3 regions of the Micromonospora sp. WMMD980 genome follow, and region 1 is predicted to be linked to each of the others. Evidence: riboswitches for the same ligand, from Rfam matches in the RefSeq annotation. Region 1 holds a riboswitch; each other region holds the start of a gene.

What was found. Region 1 has a riboswitch for cyclic di-AMP ahead of O7618_RS22575 (hypothetical protein). Riboswitches for the same ligand answer to the same signal wherever they lie in the genome.
Region 2: linked by a shared signal. The riboswitch ahead of O7618_RS25815 (NlpC/P60 family protein) and the one ahead of O7618_RS22575 (hypothetical protein) in region 1 are both predicted to bind cyclic di-AMP.
Region 3: linked by a shared signal. The riboswitch ahead of O7618_RS02225 (hypothetical protein) and the one ahead of O7618_RS22575 (hypothetical protein) in region 1 are both predicted to bind cyclic di-AMP.

The regions. Positions count from the first base shown of each region.
Region 1 covers NZ_JARUBE010000003.1:4,795,099-4,805,214, reverse strand. The annotation lists gene O7618_RS22580 (carbonic anhydrase) at 1-586, shown strand, start outside; gene O7618_RS22575 (hypothetical protein) at 647-1,672, opposite strand; cyclic di-AMP (ydaO/yuaA leader) riboswitch at 1,677-1,807, opposite strand; gene O7618_RS22570 (YibE/F family protein) at 1,962-3,263, opposite strand; gene O7618_RS22565 (metal-sensitive transcriptional regulator) at 3,391-3,690, opposite strand; gene O7618_RS22560 (heavy-metal-associated domain-containing protein) at 3,770-3,976, shown strand; gene O7618_RS22555 (hypothetical protein) at 4,012-4,920, shown strand; gene O7618_RS22550 (heavy metal translocating P-type ATPase) at 4,917-7,172, shown strand; gene O7618_RS22545 (CsbD family protein) at 7,242-7,415, shown strand; gene O7618_RS22540 (hypothetical protein) at 7,476-7,769, opposite strand; gene O7618_RS22535 (DUF2786 domain-containing protein) at 8,418-9,608, opposite strand; gene O7618_RS22530 (DUF3152 domain-containing protein) at 9,863-10,116, shown strand, end outside.
Region 2 covers NZ_JARUBE010000003.1:5,469,104-5,479,219, reverse strand. The annotation lists gene O7618_RS25825 (C40 family peptidase) at 1-44, shown strand, start outside; gene O7618_RS25820 (peptidoglycan recognition family protein) at 114-2,144, opposite strand; cyclic di-AMP (ydaO/yuaA leader) riboswitch at 2,378-2,515, shown strand; gene O7618_RS25815 (NlpC/P60 family protein) at 2,526-3,560, shown strand; gene dcd (dCTP deaminase) at 3,633-4,211, opposite strand; gene O7618_RS25805 (pyridoxamine 5'-phosphate oxidase family protein) at 4,290-4,838, shown strand; gene O7618_RS25800 (zinc metalloprotease) at 4,909-5,889, opposite strand; tRNA gene O7618_RS25795 (tRNA-Gly) at 6,092-6,165, shown strand; gene O7618_RS25790 (hypothetical protein) at 6,261-6,413, opposite strand; gene O7618_RS25785 (hypothetical protein) at 6,710-7,312, opposite strand; gene O7618_RS25780 (SRPBCC family protein) at 7,849-8,307, shown strand; gene O7618_RS25775 (hypothetical protein) at 8,317-8,706, shown strand; gene O7618_RS25770 (aminotransferase class IV) at 8,603-9,094, shown strand; gene O7618_RS25765 (GNAT family N-acetyltransferase) at 9,064-9,576, opposite strand; gene O7618_RS25760 (VOC family protein) at 9,581-9,967, opposite strand; gene O7618_RS25755 (LysR family transcriptional regulator) at 10,081-10,116, shown strand, end outside.
Region 3 covers NZ_JARUBE010000003.1:366,290-376,405, forward strand. The annotation lists gene O7618_RS02220 (SRPBCC family protein) at 1-343, shown strand, start outside; gene O7618_RS02225 (hypothetical protein) at 681-1,778, opposite strand; cyclic di-AMP (ydaO/yuaA leader) riboswitch at 1,783-1,913, opposite strand; gene O7618_RS02230 (cation diffusion facilitator family transporter) at 2,059-2,973, opposite strand; gene O7618_RS02235 (AAA family ATPase) at 3,050-5,167, opposite strand; gene O7618_RS02240 (alpha/beta hydrolase) at 5,356-6,324, opposite strand; gene O7618_RS02245 (carbonic anhydrase) at 6,468-7,103, shown strand; gene O7618_RS02250 (hypothetical protein) at 7,142-7,471, opposite strand; gene O7618_RS02255 (DUF3145 domain-containing protein) at 7,799-8,290, shown strand; gene O7618_RS02260 (glycoside hydrolase family 3 protein) at 8,316-10,052, shown strand.

The sequences.
Region 1 (10,116 bases):
TGTGCCGCAGCACCCGAACCAGGACGCCGGACGCCGGACGGCGGTCGCCGAGGGCCAGCACCCGTTCGCGGTGGTGGTCGGCTGCTCCGACTCCCGGCTCGCCGCCGAGATCATCTTCGACCGGGGTCTCGGTGACCTCTTCGTGGTGCGCACCGCCGGCCACACCGCCGGCCCCGAGGTGCTCGGCAGCGTGGAATACGCGGTGACCGTGCTCGGCACGCCGCTCGTGGTGGTGCTCGGTCACGACTCCTGCGGCGCGGTCCAGGCGGCCCGTGAGGCGGTCCGCACCGGCTCCGCCCCGGCCGGGCACCTGGGCGCGGTGGTGGACGCCGTGTCGCCCAGCCTGCTCCGCGCCGCCCGGCAGGGCATCGAGGATCTGGACGGGATCGTCGACGTCCACATCGCGCAGATCGTGGAGACCCTGCTGGCCCGTTCGACGGTGCTCGCCGAGCGGGTGGCCGGCGGGTCGTGCGCGGTGGTCGGCATGTCGTACCGGCTCAGCGGCGGCGAGGTGCGGACGGTGGCGCAGTCCCCGGCCGCGCTGCCCGCGCCGGCCGCGCCGGCGGACCCGGCGCTCGCCGGCTGAGTCGCGGAAACCCGAAAAGGAGCCGCCCTCGGGCGGCCCCTTTTCTTCGTGCCGGTCGGGTCAGAGCAGCGACATGTGCACGTGGTCGGTGTGGTTGGAGGGCCCGCTGTAGGAACTCCAGCCGGTCGCCGGGAACCAGATCTGCCGGTTCCAGATCACGTAGTAGATGCCCAACCGGTCCGCGTTGCGGATGAGGAAGGCGGCCACCTCGTTGCCGTACCTGCGGGTGTCGTTGTTGTGCCACGGCGAGAAGCCGCTGTTCTGCAGCGACCAGTCGCAGGCCCTGCCCTTGGGGTGCTCCCACGGCCCGCCCGGTCGGTAGCAACCCACGAAGCGGTCGAAGCCGGCGCGCTTGACCTCCTTGTAGGCGTGCAGCGTGCGCGGCGTGACGCAACCGGACGTGGTCGGGTCGTTCTCGCTGCACGACTCCGCCTTCCAGCCGCCGTCGGCGGTGCGGCCGGGACCGATCCTGGCGACCGGCGAGGTCGCCGAGACCAGACCGCCGGTGAAGCCCAGGCCGCCGACCAGCTTCAGCGCCTTCTGCGCCGCGGTCCGTTCGCGGGCCATCGCGTTCGTCTGCTTCTCCTGCTCGCGCACCTCGGCGTCGGCGGCGATCTGGGCCTGCTCGGCGCGGGTCTTGGCGGCGTTGATGGCGGCGAGCCGCTGCGCGTTGAAGAGGTTGAGCTCGTCCAGGGCGCTGGCGCGTTCGACGAACGAGTCGGGCGACCGGCTCTCCAGCAGCATCGCCATCGCGCCCATCCGACCGGTCCGGTAGGACTGCGCGGCGATCTGGTTGACCTGCGGGCTGAGCGCCGCAAGCTCGGCCTCGGCCGCCGCCTTCTCGGCGGTCAGCCGCTTCTGGCGCTCCTGCGACTTGGCGAGCTTCGACTTCGCCTGGAGGTAGGACCGGTTGGCGGAGTCGATCGCCTCGGTGATGAGCGGCGGTTCGTCGTCCTCCGCGTGCCCGGAGGGTTTGGGAGCGGCGGCGTGCGGGGCGGCCGTCGCCGAGGTCGGCCCGACCAGCACGGCGAACGCGGCGAGCACGGCCACCACGGGTGTCGACCAGCGGCGCAGGGGTGCCGTCACAGTGTTCCCTTCCGTCGACCGCCGACCGGGTTAGCTGACGGGTTCGGGACGGAAGCGGCCCCTACCGCTCGCGCGGATTCACCCCATGTACCTGGTTCCCCGGTTCGCCCGGAGGCGATTGGGCGGCGGCACCGCAGGCGCCGGTGCGCGCCTTCGGCGGTGACCGGGGGCGAGGTTACCCGAGATCCCGACCGGGGATCTACGTCCGGAAGCCGACCAATCGCGAGAATTCGACATTGCCCAGCGTGAGCAGGATCGCGTTTGACGTCGGCCGTCACGCTGCGGAGTGTCACCATGTGGCCTCCGTACTCCTCGGTTCGCCGGGCCGTCGCGCGGCGGACCCGCCGCCGAGCGCCTCCAGCGCCTCGTTCGGCCCGCGCGGCGGCCGGGCCGTGGGCGGCGACGCGGCGTCCGCGTCCGGCCCGCGCCGCCCGGCGGTGGTGACGACCGCGGCCAGCGCGGTGGTCAGCGGTACGGCGGCGATCAGGCCGAGCGTGGCCACCGCGCTGCGGACGATCTCCTGGGCGAGGAACTCGCTGGTGAGGATCTCGCCGACCGGGCGGGAGTCGGCGACCAGGAGGAGTAGCAGCGGCAGCGAGGCGCCCGCGTAGGCGAGCACGATGGTGTTGACGGTGGACGCGATGTGTGCCCGGCCGACCCGGGTGGCCGCCCGGTAGAGCTGCCGCCGGGACAGCCCCGGGTTGGCCCGCGCCAGCTCGGTGACGGTCGCCGACTGGGTGACCGTCACGTCGTCCAGCACGCCCAGCGAGCCGATGATGATGCCGGCCAGCAGCAGCCCGTGCAGGTCCACGTCACCCTGGAACATGGACAGTGTGGTGGCGTCCTCGCTGCCGAAGCCGGTCAGGTGGGTGGCGCCGGTGGCGAGCGTGCCGAGCACGCCGGTGACCACCAGGCTGCCGAGTGTGCCGAGCACGGCCACCGAGGTCTGCGCGCTGATCCCGTGCGTCAGGTAGAGCACCACGAACATGATGAGCGCGGCGCCGACGATCGCCACCGGCAGCGGGGACCGGCCGGCGCCGATCCCCGGCAGCACGAAGCCGAGCAGGATGGCGAAACTGGCCACCAGCCCGCCGAGCGCGGCCAGCCCGCGCCAGCGGCCGAACGCCACGATCGCGGCCGCGAAGAGCGCCACCAGCCAGATCAGCGACGTCCCGCGTTGATGCTCGGCGATGTTGTAGGTCTTCACCGTCGGATCGGCCGGGTCGGTCAGCTCGACCAGGATCACCTTGTCGCCGACCTCGACCCGGGGCGCGCCGGGGCCGTCCGGGATCGGCGTCTCGACCTGCCGGCCCGCGTCAGGGCCCTGCTCCACGGCGACGGTCACGGTGCCGCACCGTCCCGCGGCGCCCGTCGGCGCCTCCGGGGTCGGCGGGCAGGGCTCGGTCACCACCCGGGTCACCGTGCCGTGGTGGCGCGGCACGTTCTCGCCGCCCGCCGGTTCCGGCCCCTGCCGGGGCCAGAGCGCCAGCGCCGCGACGACGGTGAGCACGAAGAGCGGCACCACTGTCGCGACGAGGAGCCGGCGTACGCGCGGCGGCGCGGGGGCGGGACGGCTGTGGTCGGCGCCCACGGCGTCTCCCAACTGTCGACGGCGCGACCCGGTCGCCGGCCCGACTGGTCCTCGGCCGGCGCGGGCGCGTGCTGGCCACGCCCGTTCGTCGCCGGGCCATGGTAGCCAGCCCCACGGGGGGAGGGGGTCAGCCGCGCTTCATGAGGCGGCCCACGGCGGCCATCATCTCGGTCGCCATCTCGTCGGCACGGCCTTCGGCGGCGCCCTCGTGCATGCAGTGCCGGGCGTGGCCGTCGAGCAGGCCCAGGGCGACCTTGTCCAGCGCGGCCTGGATGGCCGAGATCTGGGTCAGCACGTCGATGCAGTAGCGGTCGTCCTCGACCATCTTCTCGATGCCCCGGACCTGCCCCTCGACGCGACGGAGCCGGGCGAGGAGCTGGTCCTTGCTGGCGGTGTAGCCCCGGGTCGGGGTGGACGGGGTGGTCATGTGCCGAGGATACCGTACCCCTCGGGGGTATGGTAAGGTTCACCATGTACCCCTAGGGGGTATCAGATCGGAGGGCGAGATGGAGACCACCTACCGGGTGACCGGCATGACCTGCGGCCACTGCGTCAACGCGGTCAGCGCCGAACTGACCGCGCTGCCGGGCGTCACCGACGTCAAGGTCGACCTGGCCACCGGCCGGGTCACCGTCACCAGCCAGGGCCCGATGGACGCCGACGCCGTCCACGCCGCGGTGGACGAGGCCGGCTACGACCTCGCCGAGGCCTGACGGGCCCAACGCATCCGTCAACCGGAGGAGGCACCATGAACACGGCGACGAAGCTGAGCGGCTTCGCCCTCGGCCTCGCGGCGGTGTTCGGCGGGGCGTACGGGATCGGTCACCTGGCCGGTCCCGTCGCCCCGGCCGCCGAGACCAGCCACGACCCCACCGACACCGACCACGGGACCGGCGCCGCCGGACACGGCGACCGGGGCTCCGGCGACGCCGCGCACCTGCCCGGCGGGCTGCTCGTCGCCGAGCGTGGCTACACGCTCCAGCCGGTCACCGCCCCGGCCGGCGAGTTCGCGTTCCGGATCACCGGCCCGGACGGGAAGCCGGTCACCCGCTACGAGGTGGCCCACGACAGGCGCATGCACCTGATCGTCGCCCGACGCGACCTGTCCGGCTTCCGGCACGTGCACCCGGAGCTGGCCGACGACGGCACCTGGCGGGTCGCCTCGCCGCTCGCCGCGCCCGGCGTCTGGCGGGCGTTCGCCGACTTCACCCCCACCGGCGGGGAGGCGCTGACCCTCGGGGTCGACGTCACCGTTCCCGGCCTGTTGGCCGCCCGGCCGCTGCCGTCCCCGGCGACCAGCACGACGGTCGACGGCTACACGGTGACGCTCACCGGCACGCCGGAGCCGGGTCGCACCAGCCGGCTCACGCTCTCGGTCAGCCGGGGCGGCCGCCCGGTCACCGACCTCCAGCCCTACCTCGGGGCGTACGGGCACCTGGTGGCGCTGCGTCAGGGCGACCTGGCCTACCTGCACGTGCACCCGGAGGGCGAGCTCGGTGACGGGCGGACCCCGGCCGGACCGGCGGTCACGTTCGCGGCCGAGGTGCCCTCCGCCGGGGCGTACCGTCTCTACCTGGACTTCCGGCACGGCGACGCGGTGCACACCGCCGAGTTCACCGTCGTGGCCGGCGACCCCACCGGGGAGGTGCCGCGATGACCACCACGGGAAAGGCGCTGCCGACCGCGCCGAACCAGATCGAACTCACGATCGGTGGCATGACCTGCGCGTCCTGCGCGGCCCGGATCGAGAAGAAGCTCAACCGGATGGACGGCGTCGAGGCCACGGTGAACTACGCCACCGAGAAGGCCACCGTCCGGTACGCCGACGAGGTCGCGCCGGACGACCTGATCGCCACCGTGGAGAAGACCGGCTACACGGCAGTGGTGCCGCCCCCGCCCACCCGGACCGAGGCGACCACGGCCGGTGAGCCGGTGAACGAGCTGCGCGGCGCGCGTACCCGGTTGTGGGTCTCCGCCGTGCTGACCCTGCCGGTGATCGTGCTGGCCATGGTGCCGGCCTGGCAGTTCGACCACTGGCAGTGGGCCTCGCTCACGCTGGCCGCGCCGGTGGTGGTCTGGGGCGGGCTGCCGTTCCACCGGGCCGCGCTGGTCAACCTGCGGCACGGCGCGGCGACCATGGACACCCTGGTCTCGCTCGGCACGCTTGCCGCGTTCGGCTGGTCGCTCTGGGCGCTCTTCCTCGGCGATGCCGGGATGCCGGGGATGACGCACCCGTTCCGGTTCGACATCACAAGAGGCGACGGCGCCGGCAACATCTACCTGGAGGCCGCCGCCGGCGTCACGGTCTTCATCCTGGCCGGGCGCTACTTCGAGGCCCGCGCCAAGCGCACCGCCGGTTCCGCGCTGCGGGCCCTGCTCGAACTGGGCGCGAAGGACGTCGCGGTGCGGCGCGGCGGGCAGGAGGTGCGGGTCCCGGTCGACCAGCTCGCGGTCGGCGACCGGTTCGTGGTCCGGCCGGGCGAGAAGATCGCCACCGACGGCATGGTCGAGGAGGGCACCTCGGCGGTCGACGCCGGCATGCTCACCGGCGAATCGGTGCCGGTCGAGGTGGGGCCGGGCGACGCCGTGGTGGGCGCGACCGTGAACGCCGGCGGCCGGCTCGTGGTCCGGGCCACCCGGATCGGCGGGGACACCCAGCTCGCCCAGATGGCGCGGCTGGTGGAGGCGGCGCAGACCGGCAAGGCGGCGGTGCAGCGGCTCGCCGACCGCATCTCCGGCGTCTTCGTGCCGATCGTGATCGCCCTGGCCGCCGCCACGCTCGGCTGGTGGCTCGGCACCGGCGGCGGGCCGACCGCCGCGTTCACCGCCGCCGTGGCGGTGCTGATCATCGCCTGCCCGTGCGCGCTGGGCCTGGCGACGCCGACCGCGCTGCTGGTCGGCACCGGGCGCGGCGCCCAGCTCGGTGTGCTGATCAAGGGGCCGGAGGTGCTGGAGTCCACCCGCCGGGTCGACACCGTGGTGCTGGACAAGACCGGCACCGTCACCACCGGCCGGATGGCGCTGGCCGAGGTGCGGCCCGCGCCCGGCGAGGATGCCGGCGAGCTGCTCCGGCTGGCCGGCGCGTTGGAGGCGGCCTCCGAGCACCCGATCGCCCGGGCGGTGGCCGAGGCAGCGACGGCTGCCGGCCCGCTGCCGGCGGTCGCCGACTTCGCCAACACCGAGGGGCTGGGCGTGGCCGGCACGGTCGACGGCCGGGCCGTGCTGGTCGGGCGGCTCCGGCTGCTGCGGGAGCGCGGTCTCGACGTACCCGACGAGGTGGCGCGGGCCGTGACCGGCGCGGAGGCGGCCGGTCGGACGGCGGTCCTGGTCGGCTGGGACGGGCGGGCCCGCGGGGTGCTCGCGGTGGCCGACGCGGTGAGGTCGACCAGCCGGGCGGCGGTCGACCGGCTGCGCGGCCTGGGGCTCACCCCGGTGCTGCTCACCGGCGACAACACCACGGTGGCGACGGCGGTGGCCGCCGAGGTGGGCATCGACGAGGTGATCGCCGAGGTGCTGCCGGCCGACAAGGTGGCGGTGGTCGAGCGGCTCCAACGCGAGGGCCGGGTGGTGGCGATGGTCGGCGACGGGGTCAACGACGCCGCCGCGTTGGCCCGGGCCGACCTCGGCCTGGCCATGGGCACGGGCACCGACGTGGCGATCGAGGCCGCCGACCTGACCCTGGTCCGCGGTGACCTGCTGGCCGCGGCGGACGCCATCCGGCTCTCCCGCCGCACCCTGGCGATCATCAAGGGCAACCTGTTCTGGGCGTTCGCCTACAACGTGGCCGCGCTGCCGCTGGCGGCCGCCGGGCTGCTCAACCCGATGCTCGCCGGCGCGGCGATGGCCTTCTCGTCGGTCTTCGTGGTGGCGAACAGCCTCCGGCTGCGGCGGTTTCGCCCGATCGGGTGACGTGGGATTGGGCCGGCGACCGCCGGGGTAACCAGTTGTCGTCACGCAACAGCTGAGGTGGAGGTTCCCATGGGTCTCGACGACAAGATCGACAACGCTTCCCAGGACACCGCGGGCAAGGTCAAGGAGGGCGTCGGCCGGGCGACCGACGACGAGCGCCTCGAGGCCGAGGGCCGCAACGACCAGGCCGGCGCCAAGCTCAAGCAGGCCGGCGAGAAGATCAAGGACGCCTTCAAGAGCTGACGTACGACTTGCACAACCCACCGGGCCGGCCTTCGGGCCGGCCCGGCGTGCGTGTTGTGGTCAGTGGCGTACCCGGTAGCGGAGGTGGGTGACGCCGGGTGCCGCCACCACCTTTTCCGGCGCCAGGGCGACGTCCAGCGGCCCGTCGAACAGCGGCGTGCCGCCGCCGATCACCTCGGCGTCGACGGTGCGCTCCCCGTCGGCGAGACCGTGCTGCGCGCGCCAACTCTCGGTGGCGAAGGCCCACTCGTGCAGCCGCAGGCCGCCCCGGCCGAGCGGATCCTGGACGCTCTGACCCGGCGCGGCCACGTAGCCGTCCAGCGACACCGACAGTTGACTGAAGACATCTCCCATGCCTGGTGGACCACCTCCGGTGGCGGATCTCATCGGGCAGCGCGGCAAAGTGGAGACAGTGAGACAGCGGTCGGGCGCTCCTGGACTTCAGCAATCCGAGGGCTCCGTCCGCCCCGCCGTGGGGGAGCACGACGTGCAGACTCTGCCCCCTGCGGCGGTCCACTCGTGATCGCTCGGGCCGAGGCGCGGCTGCCTGCAGTGCCAGGAATGGTACGCCTGTGCGCAGTTCGACTGGGCGGTGGAGCGGTTCGCCCATTACGCGTCGATCACCTTGCAGAAGCGATGACCTGAAGGTCTTCCGCTGCTCCTGCTCGGCTTGAGCTGATCCAGCGGTCGGTTACGCAGCGCGATCGGTTCGGGTGGGTGCGGAGAGTAATGGCATCGCCCGGGAGTGGCCCGAGCATCTGGGCGCCTTTGCTCTGCAGCCATATCCGCACCGGGCGGTTGACCTGTGCTGACGTCAGAGTCGCCGATACCGGTGATGGCCCGGTTCGGTGACGATCCGTCACCGCTGCGCGGATGGCTGCAGAGCAAAGGCGCGGATCGGTCACCTCTGGCCCCGACGTCGCTGTCACGCCTGGTGATTGCCCGCATGGTTCAAACACGGGCCCACCACTCGTGATCGCCGCAGGACGAGGCGGGCCTGGTTCAGCGGGCTCCGCGCAATGGGCGCGGTGTCGGGTGGTTGGCGTCGAGGGAGGCGCGGTCGGCGGCGGTGGTGCCGGAACTCCAGCCCTCGGAGTCGCGGACCTGGAGCCGGTGCCGGGTGGTGCCGGGGAAGAGCTGCTCGGTGCGTTCCCGGACCGCGTCCGTGCGAGCCGCGAGCACCGGCAGCAACCGGCCGTCGGCGTGCTCCTCGGCCGCCGCCGTGCTGGTCGCCCGCAGCCGCTCCCCGATGCGCAGCGCGAACGCGTTGAGGAACGACTCATCGTAGCCCTTGGTGCGCCGCCCGCTGGTCCGGCCCCGGGCGGCGCGCCCGCGCAGCATCGCGGCGGTGGCCTGCACCAGCAACGACGTGTGCAGCAGCTCCACCGCGGCCAGGTCGGCCGGAAAGCCGAGCACGGTGGCGAAACCCAGGTCGTCGGACCACACCGACTCGCACCGGTTCGCGCCCGCCACCTCCTGGATCAGCAGCGCCTTCGCCGCCGCGTACGGGGCGTCGGTGCCCAGGCGGATGCCGCCCGGCCGATCCGGGCGGGCCGCGGTGGCGTCGAGCAGCGCCGTGTCGATGCTGTGCCGGGCCATCAGCTCCTGCGCCTTCGCGGTGAACGCCTCCGCCTCGGCCGGGTAGGCGGTCGACTCGGCCTTGGCCAGCAGCGCGCGTACCCGGTCGAGCATCCGGGAGCCGGTGGCCGGGACGGCGGCGAGCGGGACGGCGGCGGCACCGGGCGGCGGGCGGAGCAGCGCGATCGGGGGCAGCCCCTCGATCAGGACGAGCGCGTCGACCGCGTCGCGCAGCGCGGTGATCCGGTCGCCGTCCGCGCGACGGTCCAGCCAACCCGCGTCGGTGTCCCAGCGGGTGCCCAGGTCGGCGAGCTGGTCGTCGAACCAGGCCGGGACCGGGTCGGGCAGCGTGCGCCGCTGGGCGGCCAGCGCGTCACGCAGCAGCCGGGCGCCGCGCGACGTGAGTCGCCGGGCGGCGAGCCGGTCCAGGTCGACCGGTTGCCAGCCGCGCGGCCAGAGCCGGCCCAGCGTGCGGCACAGGCGGGTGAGCAGCGCCGCGTCCACCGCCGCGCCGTCGCGCACCACCAGCGCGTCGAGGGCCCGCTCGGCGGCGCGTACGTCGGTGCCGCGCGCCGCCACGAGGGCGGCGTCGAGCAGCGGCTCGGCTGATGACACGGGTGGCTCTCCCTGGACTCCGACAGGCGGCAGGTCGCCCACCCCGCACTCGACGGTACCCGGCCCATCGGTTCAACCGACCGGCCCCGCCGCCCGTACTCTCCTGCGGAGCGCGGGCGGGACGACGGACGGAGAGCGACGTGGGCGGGCGGGACCGGGGCGTGCATCGACGGCGACGGAGGTCGCGGGCCGGCGTCCGCGCGCTGGTCGCGGTCCTCGTCGTGACCGGCCTCACGGCCGGCGGAGGGTACGCCGTGCGTGCCCGACCCGACCTGCTGGCCTCGGGCGGCGTGGAGCGGACCGTGCCGGCGGCGGTGCCGTCCGCGCGCCCGCCGGCGACGGCCGCGCCCTCGCCGGTCCCGGTGGCCGGCCGGGTCCCACCCGGCATCAGCTACCCCGCGCGCGGCGGTGGCGGCTTCCGGACCGCCGACACGGTCGGCGCGGTGGCCGGGCGCTCCGGTGAGCTGCTGCGATACCGGGTCGCGGTGGAGGACGGCATCCGCAACGT
Region 2 (10,116 bases), 670 kb from region 1:
GCATCAGCACCCAACCGCTCGCCGGCTTCGTCCGGGTCGCCTGACCCGCACCGGCCTCGACGGAGAAGGCCCCCGGTCCACCTGGACCGGGGGCCTTCGTCACGCCGGTGGCGCTATCGCGGCGCGCCGACCGGCGACGGCAGGATCAGCACGTCGGCGAGGTTCACGAACATGATCCGGTGGCCGAACTGGACCTGCACGTAGCGGTTCTTGCCGCGGACCACGGTCCGGTCGCCCGGCGCGGTGCCGTCGAACGAGACGGCCCGGTAGTACTCGCCGGGCAGCACGCCGCCGACCGCGTACCGCTGGCCGGCGGCCAACGTGTACTGCAGCGGAGAGATGGTCTGGTAGGGAATGGTGTCCGGGTAGGCGGCCTGCTCCGGGTAGGCGCGGCCGTACACCGGGATCGTGGCCTTCCCGGGCCGCGGCGTCACCACGAAGCCGGTCGCCCACTTCGCGGTGGGCGCCGAGGCCGGGTTCTGGAACCACGCCTTCTGGCCGAGATACCAGATCGCCGTCCAGTCACCCTGCCGGCCGGCCACCGCGTACGTCTGCCCGGCGGAGGCGCGGGCACCGTGGTCCGAGATGTACATCGTGTCCGGCGTGCCGTCCGGGCGCAGCCCGAGGTCGTTGACCAGCGGGGCGTCCGCGCTCGGCGCGGTCCGCAGCACGACCGCCGAGGAGCCGCGCGACGGGCAGGTCTCGGCCGGCGGGGTGGGCGTCGGGACGCCCGGCGGCTGCTGGTTGCAGCCGACGAACGCCGGTCGGTTGGCAGCGAAGTCGGGGTCGATGGTGACCAGTCCGGTGCGCGACGTGCCGGTGGTCCGGAACGGCGCCTTCATCAGGTCGAAGTAGTGCGACCAGTCCCAGTAGGGTCCCGGGTCCCAGTGCATGCCCTTGACCGTGCCGGCGGTGGTGCCGGGCACGTTGTCGTGGCCGATGATGTGCTGCCGGTCCAGTGGGATGCCGAACTTGTGCGCCAGGTACCGGACCAGCTTGGCCGAGCTGCGGTACATCGCCTCGGTGTACCAGGTGCCCTGCCCGGCGAAGCCCTCGTGCTCCAGGCCGATGGACTTGGCGTTGACGTACCAGTTGCCGGCGTGCCAGCCGACGTCCTTGGCGTTGATGTGCTGCGCCACGTAGCCGTCGACCGAGCGCAGCGTGTAGTGCCAGCCCAGGTAGTCGGCCCGCTTCACCAGGTCGACGCTGGGGGCGAAGTAGCCCTCGGTGTCGTGGATGACGATGTATTCGATCTTCTGCTGCTCGGGCCGGTCGCCCAGGTCGTGGTTGCCGTAGTCGCCCGGGTCCGCGCCGAGCTGCTCGTAGGGCGCGGGGATCCACTCACAGGCCAGCCGCACCGGGCATTCCAGCCCGTCCGGCCGCGTGGCGTGCCGCAGCCCGAGCCGGGTCAGGGCGGCGCGGTCCGGACGCGCGGCGGTGGCGGCCAGCGTGACCCGCTGCCCGTCGTCGGTGGTGCGGGTCGCGCCCTGGCCGAGCTGGTCGTAGACCTCGTCGGCGAAGGCCGCCGCCGCGTCGGTGGTGTCCGCGCCCGAGTAGCGGGCCACCGCGCCGTACCAGGCCGCCGGGTCGCTGGCGGCGCCGACCGGCCCGCCCAGTGCCTTCTGGTACGAGGCGAGCAGCGCCGCGCCGCCACGGATGTTCGCGGCCGGATCGGTGCGCAGCTTCTGCGCGTCGAGCCCGGTGAGCGTCGCGGCGGCGTCGACCGTCTGGAGCGAGGCCGTCGGCAGCGGCGTCTCCCGGGCCGGCGCGGCGGCCGTGGCCGGGTCGAGCGTGAGCGGGCGCGAGTCGTCGCCGCGCGGGTCCTCGTCCTCGTCGACGTGCGCGCTGCCGGGCGTGGCGAGCACGTGGGTGGCGTCGGTCAGGTGCATCGGGCCGTAGCCGCCGCTGGTGCTGGGCTGGCCCGGGTGGACGTCCCAACGGGACTCCAGGTAGGAGACGCCGAGCAGCACGTTCGGCGGCACGCCGTACTCGGCCGCCGCGGCGGCGTACTGCTGCTGCCGGTCTCCGACGGCCGGCGCGGCGGGCGCGGCGATCACCGGGCCGGTGGTGGCCAGTGCGGTCGCGGTCGCCACGGCGGCGGCGAGCAGTATCCGTCCGCCCGACGGCGGGGGTGAGAGGTGCATCGAACCTCCTGGACAGGGATGGGGGTCACTGCGTTCCCACCCTCACTCCGGGCACCCGCGTCGGTCAATACCTTTCCGGTGTTGAAAGTTGCGTGAAAGAAAGCTTCACTCGCGTCTCGCGTCAGATATTGGGTACGGAGTGTCACTGCCGTTCGGGTTGCGGATCGATAACGGAGGTACCTACTCTGGTCAATCGTCGGCCGCCAGTTTCATCGTCCAACCCGGGCGGTGACGGTCCGACACCGCCGAGTCGCCCACGGGCGAACCGGGGACCCAGGTACCTGGGGTGAATCCGCAGCCACTGCGGTAGGGCGGCTCCCTTCCCGCCCGAACCCGTCAGCTAACCCGGTAGGCGGTCAGACGAAGGAGTACGGACGCCCGGTGGCACACCATGCCCCGCGGCCGACGTCGAGCCGGTCGATCGACCGGTCCGTGGTCGTGCCGCGTTCCCGCTGGTCCCGCTTCACCACCACACTCGCCGCACTGGTCGGCGCCGCGGTCGTCATGACCGGTGGCGCGACGGCGGCCCACGCCGAACCCTCGGTCGCCGAGATCGAGGCCCAGATCGACCGCGACTGGAACAAGCTCGAACCCGTCATCGAGCAGGTCAACGCCGTACGCGAGCAGCTCGCGGTGCGGCGCCGGCAGGCCGACGCGCTCGGTAGGCAGATCACCCCGCTGCAGGCGCGGGTGGACGCCGCGCTCGGGCAGGTCGGCGGGCTCGCCGCCGACGCGTACAAGGGCGACAACCTCTCGACCGTGAACGCCCTGCTGGGCAGCCGCTCGCCGAGCGAGCTGGTCAGCGGCCTGGAGATGCTCGACCGCTTCGCGCACCACCAGCAGGAGCAGGTGCGCGACATCGCCGAACTCCGCGACGAGCTGGCCGCGAAGAAGAAGCCGCTGGACGCGATGGTCGCCGACCTCAGTCGCACCGAGGCGCAGCTCGCGGCGAAGAAGAAGCAGATCGACGCCGAGATCGCCAAGCTGCAGAAGCTGCGGCTCAAGGTCTACGGCAACGGCGGTGGCGGCCCGCTGCGTCCGGCGCCCTGCCCGTCCGGGTATCCCGGCGGCGCGGCCGGAGTGGCGGTCAAGTTCGCCTGCGCCCAGATCGGCAAGATCTACGTCTGGGGCGCCGCCGGCCCGGACCACTTCGACTGCTCCGGCCTGACCATGGCCGCCTGGGCGAAGGCCGGCGTCTCGCTGCCGCACAACGCCCGCCAGCAGCACAACGTCACCCGGCGGGTCAGCCGCGCCGAGCTGCGCGCCGGCGACCTGGTCTTCTACTACGGCGACCTGCACCATGTGGGCATGTACGTCGGCGACGGTTGGGTGGTGCACGCCTCCCAGTCCGGCAAGCCCATCACGATGAAGCGCGTCGACGACGGCGACATCAACAGCTACGGCCGCCCCGGCTGAGGTGCAAGGAGGGGCCCCCTGTTAACGCATTCCGCATAACAGGGGGCCCCTTTTAACAGGCGGCGGGCGGCGTCAGCGCGTCGGCCAGGTGCGCCAGCTCTGCCAGGAGCGGCTCGGCGTGGGGCCGCGCTGGCCCTGGTAGCGCGAGCCGTAGACGGCCGAGCCGTACGGGTGCTCGGCCGGCGACGAGAGCCGGAAGATGCACAGCTGACCGATCTTCATGCCCGGCCAGAGCGTGATCGGCAGGTTCGCCACGTTGGACAGCTCCAATGTGACGTGCCCGGAGAAGCCCGGGTCGATGAAGCCGGCGGTGGAGTGCGTCAGCAGGCCGAGCCGTCCCAGCGAGGACTTGCCCTCCAGCCGGCCGGCCAACTCCTCGCCGAGCGAGATCACCTCGAGCGTGGACGCGAGCACGAACTCGCCCGGGTGCAGCACGAACGGCTGCCCCTCCGGCACCTCCACCATCGAGGTCAGGTCGTCCTGCTGCACCGACGGGTCGATGTGCGTGTAGAGATGGTTGTTGAAGACCCGGAACAACCGGTCCAGGCGTACGTCGATGCTGGACGGCTGCACCAGCGTGGGCTCGAAGGGCTCCAGCGCGAGCGTGCCCGCCTTGATCTCGGAGACCAGGTCGCGGTCGGAGAGCAGCATCGGAACACCATAGCGACCGGTGCGGGTGACCTGCGTGTCGGACTGCGCTCTCGTACACCTGTTCGATAGGATGTCGGCATGGCTTCCTGGTCCGAATTCGCCGCCGACGAGCCCCGCCTCGCCGCCGAGATCCGCCTTCTGTTCCAGCAGTACGGGCCGGGCTTCGGCTACCTCGCCACGGTCCGCGCCGACGGTGGCCCCCGGGTGCACCCGGTCTCCCCGCTGATCACCGATGACGGGCTCTGGTGTTTCGTCATCGACTCGCCGAAGCGCCGCGACCTCGAACGCGACGGCCGCTACGCGCTGCACTCCTTCCCGCCGGAGGAGAGCGACGACGAGGCATACGTGGCGGGTCGGGCTCGCCCGGTTTCCGATCCGGCCGCCGTGGCCCGGTTGGCCCGGCTCGGCCGGGCGACTCCGCAGGGCGATTGGCGGTTGTTCGAGTTCACCGTCGATGTGGCGATGCTGACCCGGCGCGACCAGGTGGCCCGCCCCGGTGCCGGCGGGCCGCAGGTGCGGCTCTGGCTCGACCCGCACGACGCCACGCCGGTCCGGCGACGCGACCCGCTCGTCGCCGAGGGTCGACGCGGCCGGCACGGCTTCGACACCCGCCGCCCGGCCGCCTGACCGGGTCCGCAAACGACAGGTGCCGGCCCCGTCCGAGGACAGGGCCGGCACCGGTACGCGGTGCGGCAGGTCAGGCCGCGCGGTAGGCGTTCCACGCGGTGAGCATGCGGCTCGCCTGGCCGGCGGTGAACTGGTACATGCAGGAGTCGTAGGTGTAGTCCATGAAGTTGGTGATGGGGTCCTTGCCCGTGGCCGAGCAGGTGTCCCGACCGGTCGGGCAGGCGTACGCCGGGGAGGCCTCGGCCGGGGTGTCGGAGACGCTGTCACCCGAGCCCGAGCAGCCGCCCTGGAAGGTGTGGTAGAGGTTCAGCCAGTGGCCGATCTCGTGGGTGCCGGTGTCGCCCTGGTTGTAGTTGGTGGCGGTGCCGCCGGGCAGGGACTCGTTCAGCACGACCACGCCGTCCATCTTGTCCAGCGTGCGCTTCGGGAACGTCGCCCAGCCGAGCAGGCCGTCGCTCAGCTCACCGAGATACATGTTCAGCGTGTTCTTGCCGCCCGTGCGCAGCGAGGTCTTCATCGACCGCTCCGCCGAGGAGCCCTGCACGATCGGGTACCACGACGGGTTGGTCACCCGGTTGATCTTGGCGAGCTGGAAGGAGAACGCGGTGGCCGCGCCGCCCGTCGAGCCCGAGTAGGACTGGTTGAGCACGCTGATCTGCTGGTTGATCAGCGAGTCCGGGATGTTGCCGCCGGCCCGGGTGCTGTTCTCCTGGATGACGTGCACGACGACCGGGATGGTGACGGTCGCCAACGGGGTGACCGCGCCGGTCCGGAAGTTGGCCCGCTCGCGCTGCGCGGTGGCGAGGTCGGCCTCGCGCTCGCGTACCTGCTTGGCGGTCAGGTGGTTCGGGTCGAGCTTGGCGTGGCCGCCCTTGGCGACGCGGGCGTCGGCGTGGGCGTCGGCCGGCTCGGCGCAGACGCCGGCCGGGGCGGCCGAGAAGGCCGAAGCAGCGGGGACGACGCCGACGGCCGCGGTGCTGAGCAGCAGCGCGAGGGTCGACGTCGCGACACCGGCGGTACGCCGGGTCAGCAGGTTGGGACGGAGTCCCATGGGCCCACCTCTTTCTGACGGCGTGACCGGGGGTGTGTCACGCCGGGTCGGAAACGTGGAGCAGACGTTACATCCCATCGACAAATTTGAGAACGGCCATATGTTGCCGGCATGCAACATCGCTTGATCAACTGGCCGGACCGCTCCGGCGGGGGTGCCTGGGTGCACGGGGATGGTGACCTCAGGTACAGTGGTGCCGCCTGCGGGTGTAGTTCAATGGCAGAACATCAGCTTCCCAAGCTGACAGTGCGGGTTCGATTCCCGTCACCCGCTCCACCACGAAGGCCCTGCCCAGGACGCGAGTCCGAGCCAGGGTCTTCGACGTTCCACCGGCCATCAGCGCCCCTCCGGCCATCCACCGGCCACGCTTCTCACCTGCCTTCTTGCCCTTGTCCGAGGGCTCGGCCACGCAGCGGCCGACCTTGTGAAAAGGCGATGCGCCGCTGCGCGGCCAGCCGCCGCACGTAGTGGATGCTCATCTTCATCGGCGGCGCGGCTTCCTCCACCGTCAGCACCTCATCCACTGACCGTCATCCCTCCCCGCTCTCGGTGGGCTTGCAGCTAGTTGCCGAACGTCAGGCGGGTCGGCAGCCCGTCTCGCGGCGTCGAGCCGGGCGCGCCACTGCCTGCGTTCCGAGATGGCGTGGAGGACTCGGTGGCCGATGGGTGGCACGTCGAGGTCGGTGGGTTTGTCGAGTTCCCAGGCGTGCCATCGCTCGCCGCTGGCTGTGACGGTGTCGGCGTCGCGGTCATAGTGTGGGCCGCTCCACCTTGTCGTCGTCCGGATGTGCCCGGCCGGCCTGTGCCCGCCGGTTCGCTCCTACTTGAGGGGGTCGGTGCTGATGTAGAACACCATCCCGACCAGAGCCAGCACGTCGACCGTCAAGAGGACGAGGTGTACATACCGGTGCCGGCGCACCATCGTGCCGGCTACGAGTGTCGCCGGCGTGTGCTCCAAGAGCGCCGCGATCCTGTCCAAGCGCGTTCGGTACCCGCCTGGACGCACCCGGTTGTGACCGCCCACTGCCGGCGTCAGGGCAGCGATCGGAATGGGCGAGTGCCCGGAAACCTGCAGCTCGATGCCAAACCCATCGATCCGGACCCCATCGACCAGTGACCGCGGAACGCTGTATCTGACGAGCGGGTTGCCCACGACGACATGCGTGCGGGTCACCGCCACGAAGGCAGCCGGCCCTGCGAGGTACATGAGCAGCACAAGCGTGCCGATCGGCACAAGGAGCAGCAGCAGCATCTGGGAGGTGTAGGGGATGTGGGAGGGCGCTACCCAGACGAAAATGCCGGTCGCCGTGCCCATGGCGATTGCCAACAGGGCGAGCGGGTCATTCCGCCGGATCATGGCCTCAACTCCCCACCAGGCCAGCTGACCGCCCCACACGGATACGGTCAAGGTCACCAACTGCACCAAGTAACCCGGTCCGCGTCGGTGCCCCAGACTAGCGGCAGGTCCCACACACCGGCTGACAGCAGTTCTGACCTTTGCAAGGCAGGGTCATGATGTACGCGTGGGGCGGAAGGCACTGGACCGTTGGTGCGGGCGTACACCCGGAAAAGCAGCACGAGTTGGCTGCTCCCTCTCCTTCCTTGCTGGCTACGCGTTATGGAGCTGGGCCGTGCACGACTGGGCCGATGCCAGCGGCTACCGCGGCTTGTTCGACGGATGGCGCCCGTGGTACTTCGCCGTCGCCGCCGTGACCTACTGGCCGCCTGTGTGCCTCCTCTGGTGGTCGATGTTCCCGAGGGCGGGACTGCTTCCATGGATGCGCGGGTGAAGGGCTAGTAGGTCACCTCCCTCTGGCGGGACACCTGCGCCCGTACTCGTTCCGGCGCGCCACCAGGCCGGACCGGCCGAGGTCGGCGTCGCCACCCGTCCGGCGTTTCCGAGTCTCGATGGCGCGTCTGCCACAATGCGGCGTGCGCATACGCCTTCGCATGATGAGAGTGGCGGCCGATCCGGTGCGGGTCCATGAGACGACCACCGTCGACCTGCCGGTGAATGCGGAGACGGCATTTTCGTTCATGTGGGATCCAGCGTCCACCCGCACGCTCTTCGACTCGACGGAAGTGGCGGTGACTCTGCCCGGGCGTAGCGGGGTCGGCGAGATCCAGGCGTTCGTGCAGCGGACCCCGGAGGGCCGGCTCGGCATTCTGCACGAGGTGATCGAGATGGAACAGGGCCGCCGCGCGGTGACGCGTAGTCTGATGTACCCGCCGACGTGGGGTGCGCTCACCGTTGAGCCGCTGGACCCTGGATCGTGCCGCCTCACTCAGGAGTTCTGGGCCGACCTTCCCGCGGGCGTGCTGGCGGGCACCGACCGGGCATTGCGCGATCAGTTTCGCCAGCGGTTGCACGAGCTGGCCGCCCGACTCGGCGCCTGGGCTCGCGATCACCGCCCCTAGAGTTCCGGCATGGGGTTCTTCGCCGTACACCGCAACGGCCGGCCGGCGACCGCCGACGACCTGGCGCCGCTCGCCTTCGCCGGCAACGCCCACTTCACCGCGATGCAGGTGCGCGACCGCCGGGTGCGCGGCCTCGACCTGCACCTCGCCCGCCTGCGGGACGCCTCCCACGAGCTGTTCGGTACCGCGCTGCCCGACGACCAGGTGCGCGCTGCGATGCGGGTCGCCATCCAGGCCGGCCCCGCCGGACGTCACGCTGACCGCCACGATCCATCCCGGCGAGAGCGAACCGGACCTGCTGGTCCGGACCCGTGCCCCCGCGTCACCGCCGGCCGGGCCGCTGGCGCTGGCGGCGTACGAGTACGAGCGGTTCCTCCCGGCGGTGAAGCACGTCGGTGAGCTGGCGAAGAGTCACCTCGCCCGCCGGGCGGTCCGGGACGGCTTCGACGACGCCGCGTTCGTGGATCGGACGGGCCGGTTCACCGAGGCGACGATCTGGAACCTGGTGTTCGCCGACGGTGACGCGGTGGTCTGGCCGGATGCGCCGATGCTGGTCGGCACCACCATGGGCATCCTCCGGCGGCAGTTGGACCGGCTCGGCGTGCCGCAGCGGACCCGGCCGGTGACGCGGGACGACCTGCCCGGCTTCGCCGGGGCGGCGGTGCTGAACTCTCGGACACCAGGGGTGCCGGTGTCCCGGATCGGCCCGGTGCGGTTCCCGGAGGCCGAGGAGTTCTTGGCCACGCTGCACCGGGCCTACCAGGCGGAGCCGCCGGTGGAGGTCTGAGCGGTCAGGTCGAGGACGTGCCGCACGGCCGGCTTCCCGCCCACCTCCACCTCGCCGTCCGGCACGAAGCCGGCGCGCCGCAGCACCGTCAGCGACGCCGGGTTCGCCAGCGCGGCCGAGGCGACCAGCCGGCGCAGACCGTACTCGGTCCGGGCCAGGTCGCAGACGGCCTGGACGCCGCGTCGGGCCACGCCGCGCCCGGTGGCGTGCTCGGCCACCCGGTAGCCCAGTTCGGCGCCGCCGTCGGCCACGTCGAAGAGGTTGAACCGGCCGAGCACGCTGCCGTCGTCGTCCACCAGCAGGTGGAAGTGGCAGACGCCGCGCTCCTGCTCGTCGAGCAGGGCCGCGTGCCGGGCCGCGAAGCCGGCGAAGTACGCGTCGCCCCGGTCGGCGACGAACCGGGCGAAGTATGCCCGGTTCTCCCGCTCGAACCGCAGCAACGCGGGCGCGTGGTGGGCGGCGAGGCGTTCGAGGTGTGGCACCGCGTCAGGCTAGCGAGTCGTAGCTGCGGAGTTCGACCGTGTTGCCGTCCGGGTCGCTGACGTAGATCGAGGTGCCGGTGCCCCGCGCGCCGAAGCGCGGCACCGGCCCGGTCAGCACCGTGAACCGCCCGGACGCCACCACCGCCGCCCAGTCGACCGGCGCCACCACCAGGCAGAAGTGGTCCACGTTGGACCCGCCCGGCGCGCCGGCCACCAGGTCGATCATGGTGCCGGCGTCGACGCGCACCGAGGGGAACGGCACCTCGCCGGCGCGCCAGCGGTCGACCCGCACCGGGGCCAGGCCGAGCGTGCCGCAGTAGAAGTCGAGGGAGCGCTCGACGTCCTCCACCGCCAGCACCAGGTGGTCGAAACCGGTCACACGCATCGTCATCAGATCCTCCTGACCAGGTTGGGAACACCGTCAACCCTGGTCGGAGGCGGCGGCCGGACCAAGACGCGATCGCTCTACCATCGTTGCCCGACGGTCAACGACGGGAGCGCCGGGTGCTGGAGCGGTACGAGATCGAGGCGTTCCTGACC
Region 3 (10,116 bases), 4.4 Mb from region 1:
CGTGCGGGTGCGGCAGTTGCCGCCCCGGCCCGGTGCGCTGGCCAGCTATGCGATCACCGACCGGCTGGAACTCGGACCGCTGCACTTCCCGGTGACCTACCAGGCCGACGTGTTGATCGCCAACGACGACGAGGTGGTCACCGTGGCACGGCAGCAACCGGCGACCACGGTGCGCAACCACACCCGGCTGCGCGACGAGCCCGACGGCGTGGTGCGGATCGACGTGGAGATCACTCTCACCGCGCCGGCGCCGCTGTTCGGCTACGCGTTCCGCCAGGCCCGGGCGGCCCACCTGGGCCTCGCCGCCCGGCTCGGCGCGACCCTGGAGGGCCGGCCGGCCTGACCCGCCCCCATGGCTTGTGGGTGGAGACGGGGTGAGCAGCGCGCTGGCGGTCCCGATCAGCCAGACCGCCACGCTCAGCGGCGCGAACAGCCAGGTCACCAGCAACGCCGCCGCCGGATAGACCACCTCGGGGTCGGCCCCGCGCAGCCCGGCCACGCCGAGCGCGAGCAGCGTCAGGTCGGTGCCGAGCCAGCCCAGCGACGTGGTCAGGTGCGCGGCGAGCAGCACTTTGCGGCCGGCGGGGGAGAGTCGTCTCATGCCACCGATCGTCGGCCGCCGCGTGGCCCACGTCGTGGGTCAGGCGGCGACACCAGGCGTACGTCGGTGAGCGTAGTGCTCAGTAGACCGACAGGTGCACGTGGTTGGTGTGGTCGCTGGACGGGTCGCCGTTGCCACCGCTGTACGACTTCCACCCGCTGCTGGGCAACCAGATCCGCTTGAACCAGATCACGTAGAGCACGGCGAGCGGGTCGGCGTTGCGGATGAAGTACGCGGACAGGTTGTTGCCGTACGTCTTGTCCCCGCCGCTGGCGACTCCGCCGAAGCCGTCCTTCTGCGCCGCGAAGTCGCAGGCCCGCCCCTTCGGGTGCTCACCGGAGCCGCTGGGCCGATGGCAGGAGACGTACCTGGTGAAGCCGGCCGCCTTGGCCTGCTGCAACGCGTGCAGCGTGCGCGGGGTGATGCAGCCGCTGGCCGGCGTCGGGTCGTTGACGCTGCACGACTCCGCAGGCCAGGAGCCGTCGGAGTTGCGCTTGGCCGGCTTCGCGTTCGCCGTGGACGTGCCCCGGGTGCTGCCGCCGTCGTCGCCCGCGTCGCTGCCGCGGCTCGGGGCCGGCCGCCGGTTGGCGACCTCCAGCGCCCGCTCGGCCTGGTTCTTGCGCTTCGCCATCAGCGTGACCTGCTTGCGCTGTTCGGTGATCTCGCCGTCGAGCGCGGCGCGGGTGCGGGTCGCCTCGTCCCGGGTGGCGATCAGGTCGCGCAGCGTCCGGTCCTCGTGCGCGGCGACCGTCTCCAGCGCCGCGGCCCGGTCCATGAAGCCTTCCGGCGTCCGGCTGGCGAGCAGTGCCGCGGCGGTGCCCATCCGGCCGGTGCGGTACGCCACCCCGGCGATCTCACCGACCTTGGCGTCGCGTTCGGCCAACTCCACGTCGATGGTCTTGAGTCGGTCGTTGAGCTGCTTCTGCCGGGTCACCGAGCGGTTCAGCGCGGCCTTCGCCTCCAGCCAGCCCTTGCTGGCCGCGTCGAGCTGGTCGCGCAGCGCGGGGGTGCCGCCCTCGTCGTCGCCGGGCGCGGCGGCGAGCAGGCCGGTCGGGGAGGCCGCCCGCGCCGCCGGGGCGGGGGAGACCGGCACGGTCCCGACGCCGAGGGCCAGCGTCGCGACGAGTAGGGCCGCCAACCGGGCGGCCGTCCGTCGTACAGGTGCCACTGTGGGCATTCGCGTGTCCTTCCGTCAACCGCCGACCGGGTTAGCTGACGGGTTCGGGACGGAAGATCCCTACCGCTGACGCGGATGCACCCCACGTACGTGGTTCCCCGGCTCGCCCTGCGGGCGATTAGGCGCCGGCCGCGCCCACGGGTGCCGGAGTGACGCCCGAGGTGTGGCCGCGGCCGAGCCTACCGGCGTTGCCCGGAGCCGGCTCCGCCACCCGGAGCCGGTAACCGGGCAAAACCGGCATAGGCCAACAATAACCACGCTGATTTAAGTCTGTCCTCAATTACCACCCGGTCGGGCCACAGGTGCCGGCTGACGCTCCGGGTTCGATCTGCAACGTGGCGTGGTCGATCGAGAAGTCCTCGTGCAGCGCGGCCCGGGCCGCGGCCAGCACGTTGGCGACCTCGGCGCCCCCGTCGACGGTGAGGTGCGCCGAGGCGACGTCCATGCCCGAGGTGAGCGTCCAGACGTGCAGGTCGTGCACCTCGGCCACGCCGGGCACGGCGGCCAGCCGGTCGTGCACCGCGGTCACCTGGAGGTGCTCCGGTGCGGCCTGCACCAGGATGCGCACCGCGGCGCGGCCGAGCCGCCAGGTGCGCGGCAGGATGAACAGGCCGATCGCCACCGCGACCACCGGGTCGGCCCACCACCAGTCGGTGAGCGCGATGACCAGCGCGGCGCCGATCACGCCGAGCGAGCCGAGCAGGTCGCCCAGCACCTCCAGATAGGCGCCCCGCAGGTTGATGCTCTCCTGCGCGCCGGAGCGCAGCAGCGCGAACGCGGCGACGTTGGCGAACAGGCCGAGCACGGCGACCACGAGCATCGGGCCGGCGAGCACCTCGGGCGGCTCGCCGAACCGGCGGACCGCCTCGACGAGGACGTAGATCGCGACGGCGCCGAGCAGCACCGCGTTCGCCAGCGCCGCGAGCACCTCGAGTCGGTAGAGCCCGAACGTGCGCTGCGGGTCGGTGCGGGCGCGTCGGGTGGCGCTGATCGCCGCGAGCGCCATGCCGATGCCCAGCACGTCGGTGAACATGTGCCCGGCGTCGGAGAGCAGGGCGAGCGAGCCGGTCGTGACGGCGGCCACCGCCTCGACCAGCATCAGCGCGGCGAGCAGCGCGAAGGCGGCCCAGAGTCGCCCTGCGTGGCGGTGCGCCGCGTTCGCCACCGCGCCGCTGTGGTCATGACCTGCGCCCACGCACACACCCTCCGCCTCGTGCCCCGGCCGGAACCAATCTATGCTCACATCGCTATGTGTGCAAGTGAGGGTGGGGTCACGCCACCGGGTCGAGCGTGGTCAGGCGCTGGGTGGCCCGGGAGAGCGCCACGTAGAGCGTGCGGACCCCGGAACCCGGATCGGCCCGGATCTCACCCGGCGCCACCAGCACCACACCGTCGTACTCCATGCCCTTGGCCTGCAGGCTGGTCACCACCTGGAGCCGGCCGCCGCCCAGCTCGCCCAGCCAGCCGGCCACCTCGTCCCGGCGCGGCACCGGCGTGATCACGCCGACCGTCCCCTCCACCTCGGCCAGCAGCGTCCGGGCCGCCTCGACAGTGGCCGCCGGCAGCTCGGCGGCGGCCACCGTGCGCCGCACCGGCGGCACGCCGGTGGACCGCACCGCGTCGGGCAACGCCAGATCCGGGTACAGCCGGCGGATCTCCGCCGCCGCCACCGCGAAGATCTCCGCCGAGTTGCGGTAGTTGGTGGTCAGCTCGTAGCGGTGCCGGCGACGCCGGCCCAACGCCTGGTCCCGGGCCCGGTCCAGCTCCTGCGGGTCACCGGTCCAGGCGGTCTGCGCCGGATCGCCGACCACGGTCCAGGACGCCAGGCGGCCGCGCCGTCCGACCATCCGCCACTGCATCGGCGACACGTCCTGCGACTCGTCCACCACCACGTGCGCGTAGTCGCGGTAGTCCGCCGGACGCTCCCGGGCCGCCGCCCGCGCGGCGCGCTGCCGATCGGCGTACGTGCTCAGCTCCCGCACGCCGCCGGCGAGCTGGTACGGGTCGCGCTTCGGCTTCGCCCGCCGCACCGGCGTGCCGAGCAACGCGTCCAGCTCGTCCAGCAGGGCGATGTCGGCGACGGTCAGCCCGTCGGTGTCGAGCGTCCGGTAGGCGTCGGTGAGCAACCGGATCTCGGCCGAGGAGAGGACCCCGCCGGCGTACCGGCGCAGCCGCTCCGGCCGGGCCAGCCAGCCCAGCACGTGGCGCGGGTGCAGCCGGGGCCACCAGGCCTTGAGGAACTCGCGGAACTCCGGCCGCTCGATGATCTCGTCCTCGAACGCCGGCTGCTCCGGCAGCCGGCCCACCCGCAGCGTGCGGGCCTGCGCGAAGAGCGCGGCGAGCACCGCGTCGAACGCGGCCCGGCGCACCTCGTTACGGCGCGCGCCCCGGGTCAGCGTCCGGTCCCGCACCGCGTCCAGCGCCGGCCGGTCCAGCCGCAGCAGCTCCCCGCGGTAGAGCAGGCGCAGCTCCGCCGGGGAGTCCGGCACCGCGTCCCGGACCGCGCGCTCCAGCACCCGGCGCATCCGCAGCGAACCCTTCACCGCCGCCACCTCCGGCGGGTCGGTCCGGGTCGCGGACAGGCCCGGGAAGAGCGAGCCGAGCGAGTGCAGGGTGGCGGTCTCCTCGCCGAGCGACGGCAGCACCGACGCGATGTACTCGACGAACACGCCCGACGGCCCGACCACCAGGATGCCGCCGCCGGCGTACCGGGCCCGGTCGGAATAGAGCAGGTACGCGGCCCGGTGCAGGGCCACCGCCGTCTTGCCGGTGCCCGGGCCGCCGGAGACGATCGTGACGCCGTTGCCGGGGGAGCGGATCGCCTCGTCCTGCTCCCGCTGGATGGTGGCCACGATGTCGCGCATGCCCCGGCCGGTGGCCCGGGACAGCGTGGCCAGCAACGCGCCGTCGCCGACCACCGCCAGGTCCGGCGGGGCGGCCTCCGGGTCCAGCAGGTCGTCCTCGATCCGGGTGACCTTCTCCGCCGTGGACTGGATCGTGCGCCGCCGCACCACGCCGCGCGGCTCGGCCGGCGTGGCCTGGTAGAACGCCGCCGCCGCGGGGGCCCGCCAGTCCACCACCAGCGTCTCGGCGTCGTCGGCGCGCACGCCGAGCCGGCCCACGTGCAGCACCTGCCCGGTCCGCAGGTCCAGCCGGCCGAAGACCAGCCCCTCGTGCTCGGCGTCCAGCACGTGCCGGCGCTGGGCGGCGTGGAAGACCATCGCGTCCCGCTCGACCAGCGCGCCGAAGGTGCCGACCCGGGCCAGCTGGTACCCCTCCCGCTCGGCGGCGGCCGCGGACCGGCGCAGTTCGGCCAGCCGGGCGTACACCCGGTCGAGGTGCCGCTGCTCGGCGGCGATCTCCCGGTCCAGCGTGGTCTGGTCGGTCAACGCGGTGCTCCTGTGGTCGGACGGCACGACGGGCTGAATGAGGGTACGGGCCGCCGGCAAACCGGACGTCGGGGCCATGCCGCTGACCGGCACACGGCCGGTGTCGCCTGCCCCTTATCCGGCCGTTCCCACCCGTTTCCCGGCCGTTCGGCCGCGGGGCAGGCGGCCACCCGTCTCCCGGCCGCGGATCAGGCCGCCACCCGACGAGCGGCCGACCGGCGTCGCCGACCGTCGACCGACCGGGTGGCCGGCGGGGCCGAGCCGGCGAGCACCCGGTTCACCACGCCCGCGACGGCGGCGTTCACCACGTCCGGGCGCTCCATCATCAGCATGTGGCCGGCGCCGGGGCAGACGGTCAGCTCCGCGGTGGGCAGCGCCGCCGCGATCGACTCGGCGCAGGGCGGCGGGGTCAGCCGGTCCCGGTCGCCGACCAGCGCGGCGGCCGGCAGCCCGCCGAGCGCGGCGAGCGTCTCCAGCCGGTGCTGGGCGCCGATCGAGGCGCGGAACCCGCCGATCGAGCGGAGCGTGGCGCGCGCCACCGCCGAGGTGACCAGGCGGATGTCGGCCGCGTCGCAGCGGTCGCCGAAGAGCATCCAGCGGATGCTGGGGCGCAACGCGCGCAGCAGCGCGTGCGGCGGACGCCAGCCGCCGCAGCGGGCCAGCACGCCGGCCCCGGTGGTCTCCGCGAGACGGATCAACCGGGTGATCCGGGGCGAGAGCCCGTAGGCGGTGTGCGTGTGCCCCTCCGCGGTGGTCGAGACGAAGACCAGGCCCGCGGTGCGGGCGGCGAACCGGTCGGGGTGGCGGTGCGCGTACTCCATCACGGTCATTCCGCCCATCGAGTGCCCGACCAGCACGACCGGGCCGGACGGGGCGAACGCGTCGACCACCGCGGCCAGGTCGTCGCCGAGCTGGGCCAGGGTGGCGTCACGCAGGGCCAGGCAGCTCGACCGGCCGTGGCCGCGCGCGTCGTAGGCGACCGTCCGGACCCGGTCGCCGAAGCGCTCCCGCAGGTCGGCGAGTTGCCGGTGCCAGCTGCGCCCGTCGAGTGTCCAGCCGTGCAGCAGGACCACGGTGACCTCGGCGTCCACCGGCCCGGTCGCCGTGACGTGCAGGCGCACGTCGTCGGGAAGCCGCAGTTCCTGGTGCTCCGGCATCGTCCACCTCCCCGGACCGCTGGGCCACCGGAGTGACCCGGCGGTAACACCGGCGTTACCCGCCATGACACCATGGCAACCGGGGCGGTGAGAAGATTCGCCGTCCGCCCGCGCCGGGTCGGATCGGTGACCAGGCTGGGGGCATGCCGACCACGCCCGCCGCCCGGAGCCCCCGGGCCGCCCTGGCCGAGCTGCTCACCGGCAACCGCCGCTTCGTCAGCGGTCAGCCGCTGCACGGGCACGACGTCAGCGCCGCCGCGGCGGTGGCCTCCGGCGACCAGCAGCCGTACGCGGTGGTGCTGGGTTGCATCGACTCCCGGGTGCCGCTGGAGGCGATCTTCGACCAGACGTTCGGGTCGATCTGCGTGATCCGCACCGGTGCGCACGTGCTGGATCTGGCCGTCCGCGGTTCGATCGAGTACGTGGTGGGGCAGCTCGGCGTACGGCTGGTGATGGTGCTCGGCCACGAGCGCTGCGGCGCGGTCGCCTCGACAGTCGACGCGTTGCGCACCGGGCACCGGCCGGACGGGGCGCTGGCCTATGTGGTGGACCGGATCGCGCCGGCGGTGCTCGAGGTCGGGCTGGACGACCCGGCCGCGCATCCGCTGGCGATCCGCCGGCACGTGCGGCGGACGGTGGCCGCGTTGCGCGCCGACGACCGGCTCGCCGCCCCGGTCGCGGCCGGTGAGCTGGCCGTGGTGGGCGCGCTCTACGAGCTGGCCACCGGCGAGGTCACGGTGCTGGCGGAGGAGGAGACGCGCGACCGCCCGCCGGGGTGATCCCCGACGGGCGGTCGTGGTGGTGCGGGTGAGGGCGCTCAGCCCTCGAAGACGCCGGCCTCGACGAGACGCTTCTCGGTCGCGTCCCAGCCGTGGTCCGGGTGGGCCGCGGCCAGGCCGTTGATCTCGGCGCGGATCTTGGCGGCGTGGCCGGCGGCGGCCAGCACCCGGATCTCCTCGACGAAGGCGTCGGAGTCGGTGCGCAGGTGCGCGGTCTTGCCGTTGGTCAGGTTGCGCACGTAGGCGTGCTTGCCGCCGTTGAGCGGGATCAGGTACTTGAACTCGCCCAGCACGCTGAGGGCGCCACCCTGGCCAGCCTGGCCGGCCCGGACTGACGCGCGCGCGGTCTTAGAGGTGTTGCTCGCCACGGAGGTACTCCTTGCAGACGTACGGTGGGGACGGGAAACGTCCGGGGGCTGATGCGGGTGACGCCCGGTTGGGCGCCGGCCCGCGAAGATGTGCGGCGGCACAGAACCGCCCAGAGAACTGTACACGACCACGACGCCTGGCTGGTCGTCGTGCCGTCACCGGGACACAACCGGGTCGGCCACCCGGGTATTTCCGACCGTCCGACCCCGGCGAATTTTCCGATTCGCTGGCGCACCACCTGTCACAACAGTCATCATGTGTGCCAGAGGCCACTCGGGTGACGAGGTCGTAGGGGAAGACGCACCTCGGCTCACCGGGAGGTCACCGTGCCAACGCGTGGCGTCGTATACGTCCACTCGACCCCGCTCGCCGTGTGCTCGCACGTCGAGTGGGCGATCGCGCGCGTCCTCGCCGCGCCGGTCAACCTGCACTGGACGGCGCAACCCGTCGACCACGGCGCGCGCCGCGCCGAGTGCGGCTGGACCGGCAGCCCGGGGACGGGCGCCGAGCTCGCTGCTGCCCTCCGGCAGTGGCCCATGATCCGTTTCGAGGTGACCGAGGAACCCAGTCCCGGCGTCGACGGCGAGCGCTTCATGTACGTCCCGGGGCGGGGCCTGTTCCGGGCCACCGCCGGCGCGGCCGGCGACATCCAGCTCGGCGAGGACCGGCTGCGCAGTCTGATGGCCGCCGCGCGCGCCCCGGAGGCGCTCGCGCACGCGCTGGACAAGGCGCTCGGCACCGCCTGGGACGCCGAGCTGGAGCCCTACCGCTACGCCGGCGACGGCGCCCCGGTGACGCTGCTCACCCGGGTGGGGTGACGGTCGGGCAAGTTGCCCCGATACGGTGGGTCCCGTGTCGATTTCCCCGCGGCGCTCCGCCGTCGCGCTCGCCGCACTGACCGCGCTGCTCGTCTCCGGGTGCTCGGACGGGCCGGACCGGCCCCGCCCGGCCCCGTCGGCCCCGGCGTCCCCCGCCTCCTCCTCGTCGGCCGTGCCGGCGCCCACCGCCGCCGACCCGGCGACGCAGGCCGCCGCGCTGGTCGCCACGCTCTCCGACGAGGACCTGGTCGGGCAGGTGCTGATGCCCTACGCGTACGGCAGTTCGGCCACCAAGGTCTCCGCCGGCTCGGCCGCCGGCAACCGCGCCCTGGCCGGTGTCGACACGCCCGCCGAGATGGTGGCGAAGTATCGCCTCGGCGGTGTGATCCTGGTCGGCTTCAGCGCCGACGACCCGACCTCGGGCAATCAGGAGACCACGAACGTCGACAACCCGAAGCAGGTTCGGGAGCTGACCGACGGGCTGCGGGCCGCCGCCGGCAAGCTGCCCGCCGGCGCCGCGCCCTTCCTGGTCGGCACCGACCAGGAGTACGGCGTGGTCACCCGGATCACCGACGGGGTGACCCAGCTGCCCAGTCCGCTCGCCGCCGGCGCGGCCGGCAACCCGGCGCTGACCGAGGCCGCCTGGCGGGCCGCCGGGTCCGAGCTGGCCGCGATGGGGATCAACCTGGACTTCGCCCCGGTCGCCGACGTGCTGGCCACCCGCAGCACGGTGATCGGCTCCCGGTCCTTCGGGGCCACCCCGGCGACCGCGTCGCCCCAGGTGGCCGGCGCGGTGCGCGGGCTACAGGCCGAGGGCGTGGGCGCCGCGGTCAAGCACTTCCCCGGGCACGGCCTGACCGCCGCCGACTCGCACACCGACCTGCCGGTGGTCGGCCAGTCCCGGGCCGTGCTCGACCGCACCGCGTTCCCGCCCTTCCGCGCCGGGATCGACGCCGGCGCGATGGCCGTGATGTCCGCCCACCTGGATGTCAAGGCGGTCGACCCGGGCACCCCGGCCACGTTCTCCCACAAACTGCTCACCGACGTGCTCCGCGGCCAGCTCGGCTTCCAGGGCGTGGTGATCACCGACGGGATGAACATGGCCCCGGCGAAGAAGTGGTCGCCGGGCGAGGCGGCGGTCCGTGCGCTCAACGCCGGCAACGACCTCATCCTGATGACCCCGAACGTGAGCCAGGCGTACGACGGGCTGCGCGCCGCGCTCAAGGACGGCTCGCTGTCGAAGGCCCGCCTCGTCGAGGCGGTCACCCGGGTGCTCACCATGAAGTTCCGGCTGGCCGGGCACGCGCAGCCGGCGCTGTCGACGCTGGAGGGCGCCGACCACCGCAAGGCCGCCGCCGACCTGGCCGCCGCCGCGGTGACAGTGCTGCGCGGCAGGTGCGGCGGAGCGGTGACCGGCCCGCTCCGGGTCACCTCGTCCAGCGGCCGGGACCGCACCCGGGCCGCGCTGACCGAGGCGCTGACCGCCGCCGGGGTGAAGGTGGTGACCTCCGGTGGCACCGTGGTGCACCTGGTCGGGTACGGCGACGGCGCGAAGGACCTGCGCGCCGACGCGGCCGTGACGGTGGCCATGGACACCCCGTACGTGCTGGCCGGGGCGAAGTCGCCGACGGTGTTGGCGACCTACTCGTCCACCCGCGCCTCGATGACCGCGCTGGCCGCGGTGCTCGCCGGCAAGGCCCGCCCCACCGGCCACGCCCCGGTCCCCGTCCCCGGCCTCCCCGCCACCACCTGCAAGGTCTAAGGAGGGGCCCCCTCTTAACGCCTCCGGTAGAGGAAGGGGCCCCGCTTGACACCCCGGCGCGGCG